One region of the Metabacillus rhizosphaerae genome, then DNA from elsewhere that is predicted to be linked to it. Evidence: riboswitches for the same ligand, from Rfam matches in the RefSeq annotation. Region 1 holds a riboswitch; the other holds the start of a gene.
What was found. Region 1 has a riboswitch for S-adenosylmethionine ahead of mtnW (2,3-diketo-5-methylthiopentyl-1-phosphate enolase). Riboswitches for the same ligand answer to the same signal wherever they lie in the genome.
Positions count from the first base shown of each region.

Region 1 (4,220 bases):
TTTGCTTCTAGGGCGTCTCTTCCCCAAGCCGTAATCCCATGGTTTCTTATTAAGATAGCACCAGCATCTGCTTTCACAAACTTAGCGAAATCAGCTGCTAATGTTGGGATATGTGCATGATTGTAGATAATCGGAATAGTAAACTCAGCATCTTCATCCCATAATCCATATGCTTTTATAATTTCTTGACCTTTAAATGTAATGCTTCCTTTATCACCATATAATTCAGAAATCACATTATTGTCAACTGTATGAACATGTAGACTGCAGCCAGCATTCGTCTTGTTGAAAATTTCAACATGGAGAAGTGTCTCTGCAGAAGGCTTTAAGTGAGTTTCTCCAACTGGCTGACCTTTACTGTCAACTAGTAAAAAGTCCTCGTTTGTTTCCTTTGTTTTATCTTTCCCACTTGCAGTAACGAGAAAACTAATAGGCTCGTCATCAATCTTTATCGCCAAGTTTCCACTCGTACCTGGAAACCAATCACGTCTTGCTAGTACTCTTTTAATATCAGCAAGCTCTTCCCATCTTTTAGCCATTAGACTCATACTGACACCCCCTCAATTATCTCAATTACATCATAAAAGGTTGTAAATGGTTTATGTGGCAAATGTAATTCTTCACATTTTTCTAAGAGAAAATCTCTTGCGATCACAAAATCAGCCAGTTTTGCTGCTTGTAAATCTGTAATCGAGTCTCCAATAACTATTTTGAGTTGATCCTTGCTTGTTAAATTTTTAATTAGTGAAGGTTTACAGCAGCCACAATCATTATCACATGTATGGTCACAGCTATGAGGCCATTCAATAGTAATCATTTCATTCGAAAAATCAGCTTTATTGCAATAAATTTGTCCTTCATCAATCAAACCTTCAAGGATTGGATAAACGAAAAAATCAATGCCCCCACTAACAATATAAAGCGGAATATTTTTTTCTTTCGTATATTGGACAAATTCTTTAAAACCAGGGCGAATTTCAGCATGATCTAATATAAATTGAACAATGTCTTTTTTTATAGAAGAAGGTAGAAGTTGAAACATGTTTCCAACACCTTCTCGAACAGAAATTTCTTGAGATAGTACATCTTTTTTAAGGCCATCCCATTCAGGTGGTGCAAACTGCCTCATAATCGCAATGATGTTATCTGTCTCTGTGATCGTCCCATCAAAATCACAGATTATTGCTTTATTGTTCATTTGCACACCTCTTTTGCACCCCAAAGATCAATTGCAAGTTTTAGATCTTCATCAGAGGTCGATGCTTGCTTTAAAGTGATACCCTTAAGTGTTGCATCGATTGCAGCTCGAAATGCACGACCACCGCCAATGGCTCCATTTGGATGTCCGTGAACTCCTCCACCTGCATTAATCACAGAGTCATTACCAAAGTCTTGGATAAGCAATGGTACAAGACCAGGATGAATGCCAGCAGACGGTACTGGGAATGACTTTTTAAACACATCTTCCTTTAAGCAGTTTTCCGCAATACCAAGTGCCTCGTTGCGATCTAACGCAACACTACCATATGGTGATGGAAATAAAGAGAAATCCGCTCCAGAGATTCGTAAAAGCTTCCCTAGTAATAACGAGCTAGAAAACCCGTATAAGCTTGAAGCAGTTGACGCTCCGCTAACAGCCGGATGAGCCATGATTGGAACAGAAATCTCTGGATCTTCTGCTAAGCTTTGAAGAACATCAAGTCCATATGCAAACACATTGAAAAGTAATACATTTGCACCGAGCTCTGCAGCTCGCTTCGCTTTGTCCTTTAATTCAAACGTTTTTCCAGACAAATTAACAGCATAAAATGCTTTATGGCCAGTTTCTTCATAGACATTTTTTAAAACTTCTTTACCAGCTATAATCCGATCTTCAAATGGTGTTAATGGATTATCAAAAAGGATTTCGTCGTCTTTTACTAGGTCCACTCCACCTAAAACCTGCTGTCTTAATTGATCCTTAAGATATGTAAGGTCTCTTCCAATCACACCTTTAAAAATGCTCATTAATAAAGGTCGATTATAAATACCTAACGCTTCACGAATTCCAGAAACACCAAATGCTGGTCCAGGGAATGAAGATTTCACATCCTCCGAAAGCTCTAAATCGACTAATTTCACTTCTCCATCAAGTGACAGCTTTCCAAATATAGTTGTTAGGATGGCAGGTAGATCATGACTATAATTTATGCTTGGATAAGCAATTTTTATTTTACCTTTTGTAACTTTCTTCCCTAAGTATTGATTCGTTTTTTCACTATTTTCTAGTTGACTGACTTCTAATACTCGCCCTTTATGTGCCTTTAATTGCTCTTGTTCAAGCAATGGGAGATCGGTCCAAGAACCAACTGTTAAACCTAAAGCAATTCCCTCAGCCTTTTTACTTAAATCTCCCTTAGCATCATGTACGAGATATGTAGCAATTACTTCACTCACTTTAAACCCTACTTTCTATTAAAGCGTATCTGATATTCTGAATCTTTTTATTTATCTTACTAATTTTATCATTTTTAATTGGATAATACCTATTACTTTTTCTTAAACATTGATTATCATTTGTACATATGGCAGAGATGGTATTAGTCTATAGTATTATGATGCTCGAAAAATATAATAAGCCCCTTCGACACTAATAGATCGAAGGGGCTTTTATATGCATAAATAACAAGCATATCTCCTTATCTATCAGCGAATGCTGCAAGAATTAGCACCGTGCTCAAACACATGTTTAAGTCGGTTGCCGGGCTTCATAGGGCTAGTCCCTCCACCTGCTCTTGATAAGAACGAAACGTTCATAATGTTGAGTAAATTAATATGGATTATGACAGATCACTTTTGAACTGTCAACTATGATTTTTAAAACAAATTCAATGCTTTTATTCGGTTAGCAGCTTCTACTAATCTTTCTTCTGAAGTGAGAAGACCTACCCTTACATACCCTTCACCGTATTCCCCGAAGCCAATTCCAGCTGCAACCACGACATGGGCATTTTCTAATAAGTAATCTGAAAAATCCTGAGATGATTCAAACTGATTAGGTACAGGCAACCAGGCAAAAAATGATCCAGATGGAGCTGTCACATCCCAGCCAATTTCACGAACAGCTTGAATCAAAGTATTTCTACGAGATTCATAAAGTGCATTTAACTCTGCTACACATGTTTGTGGACTTAATAAGGCATGTGCTGCCGCTTCTTGAATTGCACTAAATACACTTACATACATATGATCTTGCAAAAGATTTAGGGCTTCAATCACAGATGGGTTACCAACGGCAAACCCAATTCGCCACCCAGCCATGTTATATGACTTTGAAAAAGTATAGATTTCAATCCCGACCTCTTTTGCCCCTTTAGTTTGTAAAAAGCTTATTGGACGTTTTCCATCAAAGCCAATAGCCCCATAAGCAAAATCATGCACTACACAAATGTCATTTCCTCTAGCAAATCCTACGGTTTCTTCGAAGAATTCCTCTGTTGCAGTTGCGCCTGTTGGATTATTTGGATAGTTTAAAATCATAAGTTTTGCTTTTTCTACCGCTTCTTTAGTCAAACTATTATAGTCAGGTAAAAAATGTTTTTCTCTGATTAGTGGCATTACTTCCATTTTGGCACGTGCAAGCTCAACACCTGACCAATAATCCGGATAACCAGGGTCTGGAACAAGTACAACATCCCCTGGATTCAACAAGCATTGAGGAACCTCAACAAGTCCTGCCTTTCCACCGAATAGAATCGCTACTTCAGTCGATGGATCAATTTCAACTCCATATTCCCTTTTATAAAAAGTTGCGATCGCTTCCTTCAAGAAAGTATGACCACGAAATGGAGAGTACTTATGGAATTGTGGTTTTTCCACTGCATTTTGCATGGCTTTAACAATATGATCAGGTGTAGGCTGATCTGGATTTCCTTGACCTAGATTAATAACATCATGACCCTGTGCAATAATCTTATTTACCTTTTCAACTAGACTTGCAAAGAATTGCTTCGGTAATGTTTCTAATAATTGTGATTGTTTAAAGGTTTTCATTTTTAACACCTTCTCAAAAAATTCTTGAAATTCTAGTCACAAATAATATATTGTTAGAATCAACTTGTAAAGTAAAATTTTAAAAATGAAGGTGTGATTTTGATTGAAACCTGTCATTACTTGTATACAACTTGATATTAAATTCGGTGATCCCGCATTCAACTATCAGCAAGTAGAGGAAAAAGTAG
Region 1 is NZ_CP147403.1:4,428,036-4,432,255, forward strand. Features, by position in the region: gene WCV66_RS21505 (methylthioribulose 1-phosphate dehydratase) at 1-548, opposite strand, end outside; gene mtnX (2-hydroxy-3-keto-5-methylthiopentenyl-1-phosphate phosphatase) at 545-1,198, opposite strand; gene mtnW (2,3-diketo-5-methylthiopentyl-1-phosphate enolase) at 1,195-2,436, opposite strand; SAM riboswitch class I at 2,676-2,784, opposite strand; gene WCV66_RS21520 (pyridoxal phosphate-dependent aminotransferase) at 2,857-4,032, opposite strand; gene WCV66_RS21525 (carbon-nitrogen family hydrolase) at 4,136-4,220, shown strand, end outside.

Region 2 (4,220 bases), 1.2 Mb from region 1:
CAGCTTCGAGGCCATCTCCCATCATAAAGAGCATGACGCCGAGAAAGCCAAAGCTTAATTTTTTAGGTATTCCAATTTTATCTAACATTCGTTTCTCTCCAAACCTTGTTTTTAGTAATGTAACTTTATTTGTTATAGGTTACATTCATTTTAGAAAAAAAATGTTGTGCTTTTTTCCACTCTTCATACATAACGTCATTGTGTTGAATATCAGGCTTAATTATATTGATTTCATCTGACAGTTTGTCAGTTAATCCTAATGTCTTGTTGCAAATAACAGTGGCACCAACAGCAGATGCTTGACTGTATCCTTGACGAATATATACGTCTTTTTGTAAGAGATTGGCTACAAATTTTGCTAAAGTTCTACTTTGAAAACCGCCGCCACATGCCCACACATATGGTAAATCGAAAGAACTTACTTCACATAATTGATCATAATGCCACCTGATTGTGCAAGCAATTTCCCATAAAGCAGAAGCGACAAAATGAGCGCGAGTTAAGTCATGTGCTAATGGAGTATTGAAAATAAATCCGCCTTTCTTTGAAGCATTCTTCTCATCAGTAAGATACATACCTAACGCTGATACACAATCAATGTTCTCGAGCTTACTCATTTCATCTTCCATTTGTTGATAACTTTCATTAGGATAGAAAATAGCTTTTAATTTTTGATAATTTAGTCCGGTAATCCCTGGATTCGTTTCAAGTAGCCATGTATTTTTTTGTGTATAAGCATTCGTCCAAGCTCTTTTTTCATGATCCACTCGATATTCATTTGTCATTTTGCAAATAGGGGTGGTTGTACCTGATACAATGACGACATCTCGATTTTCGGCAAATGTACTTTCAATTGCGAGTTGAGTATCTCCGCCACCGACAATAATCAAAACATCCTTCTTTAACCCTAACTCATTTGCGATTGTTGGTGTTATTTCACCAAGTATTGTGCCAGATGCTTTAATTTCTGGTAAAAACTTTCTAGAAATCCCAAATTGTTCACACATCACATCAGACCAATCTGTTTTTTGAACATCATATAGCAGTGATTCTGTTGCCTGGGATGGCTCATAGACTAAGACACCACTTAATTTATAAGTAATCCAGTCACTAATACTAGTAAATGTATCGATTTTATCCCATAACATAGGCTGTCGGTTCTTAAGGGCAACAAGCTTTAAAGCCGAAAACAAGGCAGAAGGTAACCTACCTGTTGTTTCAAAGATAAATTCTGGATCAGGCAATGTACGTTCCCATTCACGACCACGATTATCAATGTTTGGTAAGCCGATAAATGAGTTCCCGTCCCGATCCTGTAAGACAATCCCTTGGCGTTGACTTGTCGAGGTAATCGCCTTAATTGAAATATCAGGTGCGCTTGTGATTACTTTTTTCGCTAAAAAAATAAGTTTTCTCCAAAGTAAATCAGGTGAAAAATAACGACTATCTGGATAAAGAGATTCGGTTTCATACTGAATATCCTCTCTTTCGACAGCTATAACCTCACCTGTAGTCGCAACAATTGCTACTCTAGCATTTCCTGTGCCAATATCAAATACTAAATAACCTTGTTTTAATGTCACTTTATTCACTTCTTTCTATGACTTTACATTTAGACTTTTTTGATTATAGATTGTCGGAACGTCAAGAGTACGTTTTATATACCACTTCGTAAACGCTTGATTCATAATCGATACGTGATGATCCTCAACCTCATAACTTGCACCAGCAAGGTGGGGGGTAGCTAAAACATTTGGCAATTTGATGATTTCATAATCACTTTTATCTGGTGGTTCATGATAAAATACATCTAAAATAGCCCCACGAATTTTACCTTCTTTTAAGACATGAACAAGTGCATCTCGCTTAACGACAACTGCTCTTGACGTATTTACTAAGATTGCGTCTTCCTTCATAAGTCCTAAATAATGTTCATCTATCATTCCGATTGTTTCTTCGGTACGAGGGAGGTGAATAGATACGACATCACTAGTTGAAAAAACCTCATCCAAGGATACACGAGTATGGTTGGGATTTTGGCTTTCAACATATGGATCATAGTATTGAATGCTGCATTGAAAACTTTCAAGAACAGCTGCAATTCTCTGACCAACGGCACCGAATCCTACCATTCCAATAGTTTTTCCTGTAATCTCATTTCCTTTGAACTTTAAATATGCTTGTAAGTAGTCTCCATCCCATTTTTCCTGCTGCAACCATTCAGAGGAGGCGATTGTATGTCTATAGAAGGTAATGAGATTGCCAATGAATAATTCAGCAACTGCTTGTGCATTTCGAGCGGGGGTATAAAATACCGGAATTCCTCTTTTGGTTGCAGCTTCAACATCAACATTGGAAGGCATGCCACGACACACACCAACAAATTTCAATTCAGGTACTTCTGCAAATACATTTTCAGTCACTTTATCTAACTCAGCTATTAATCCCTCAGCCTTTGATTCTTTTAATAGAGCGATTAACTCAGCTTCGTTATAGGCTCTACCATTCTCTTTCCAACAACGATAGGTACAATCGCCAAAAAGTTCCTTTAATTTGACTAGACCTTCGTCGTTATACGGTGCTGTTACTAAGACATTCATTTTCTTCATCTCCTCTTTTTGCTTTGAAAACAACCCTTTAATTCAAAAAAATAAAAAAATCTCTTCCCAAAATGTTGGAAAGAGATGGTTATTTATTATCGTTCTCACAATAAACTATAAGGGCAGCTCTTTCTATCTTTCAAGCAATGCTTGCTGGAATTGGCACATTATGTTGCCGAGGTTTCGACGGGCCAGTCCCTCCACCTCTCTTAATAGAAATAACAAAATATTTAATTGATTAAATTGTTTATATATTTAGACAATGTATTAAATATTAAATAAAAATTATAGGTAAGTCAATCTATTTTCTAAACTTTCTAAAGATTGGTTCGATATGTTATAATTTATAAAGCAATTTTTTCATGAAAGGATACTAGTTATGCAGGAATATATAAATATAGAAGATGGTGTTGTGCCTTCAGTTTGTTCACTTGACTGTCCAGATCAATGTGGATTACTGATACACAAAAAAGAAGGAAAAATCGTTAAAATCGAAGGTGATCCTGAACATCCTGTAACAAAAGGGAATATTTGCAATAAGGTCCGAAACATGGGTGAACGAATCTATGATCAAAAGAGAATTAAGACACCCTTGAAACGTATTGGTGAAAAGGGTGAGGGGAAATTTCAGCCAATTAGCTGGCAAGAGGCAATCGAAACGATTACAAATCAATGGAAAAAACTTATCTCAGAAGAAGGATCAGAAACCATTCTTCCTTATAGTTTTTATGGGAATATGGGAAATATCAATGCAGAAGGAATGGATCGCCGGTTCTTTCACCGCTTAGGGTCAAGTCAAATTGACAGGACGATTTGTTCAGTTGCAGGTTCAAAAGGATATAAGTATACAATGGGTGGAAGTTATGGAACAGACCCAGAAGAAATGACGGAAACAAAGCTATTTATCATGTGGGGAATTAACGCTGTAAGCACGAATATGCATCAAATGATGATTGCGCAAAAGGCTAGAAAAAATGGCGCTAAAATTATCGCCATTGATGTACACAAAAATCAAACAGGGCGAATGGCAGATTGGTTTATCCCAATTCTACCAGGTACGGATGGAGCCCTAGCATTAGGGATTATGCATATTCTTTACAAAGAAAAGCTTGTTAATCTATCATTCTTAAAAGAATATACTGTTGGTTATGAAGAGCTAGAAGAACATGTTAAGAACTATGATCCACAAATGGTCTCAGATGTTACAGGTGTTGCTGTAGAAGACATTTATACATTAGCTCGGATGTACGGAGAGACCTCTCCTTCTATGATAAGAATTGGCAATGGATTACAGCATCACGATAATGGTGGAATGATTGTTAGGACAATTGCGTGTTTACCTGCATTAACAGGACAGTGGGTTGTAAAGGGTGGGGGAGCTCTGAAATCAAACTCTGCCTATTTAGCCCATAATACAAAAGCGCTGCAACGACCAGATCTTATGAAAAAGCAAACTCGAACAATAAATATGAACCAATTAGGTAAAGCGTTACTTGAAACAGAAGAGCCCATTCGCTCATTGTTCATATATGGAAGCAACCCAGCTGTTGTGACTCCAGATGCTAATAAGGTACGTGAGGGTCTTGCTCGTGAAGATTTATTCACTGTCGTTCATGACTT
Region 2 is NZ_CP147403.1:3,225,635-3,229,854, forward strand. Features, by position in the region: gene WCV66_RS15810 (RbtT/DalT/CsbX family MFS transporter) at 1-88, opposite strand, end outside; gene WCV66_RS15815 (FGGY-family carbohydrate kinase) at 126-1,583, opposite strand; gene WCV66_RS15820 (2-hydroxyacid dehydrogenase) at 1,599-2,600, opposite strand; SAM riboswitch class I at 2,730-2,819, opposite strand; gene WCV66_RS15825 (molybdopterin oxidoreductase family protein) at 2,980-4,220, shown strand, end outside.
Region 2: linked by a shared signal. The riboswitch ahead of WCV66_RS15820 (2-hydroxyacid dehydrogenase) and the one ahead of mtnW (2,3-diketo-5-methylthiopentyl-1-phosphate enolase) in region 1 are both predicted to bind S-adenosylmethionine.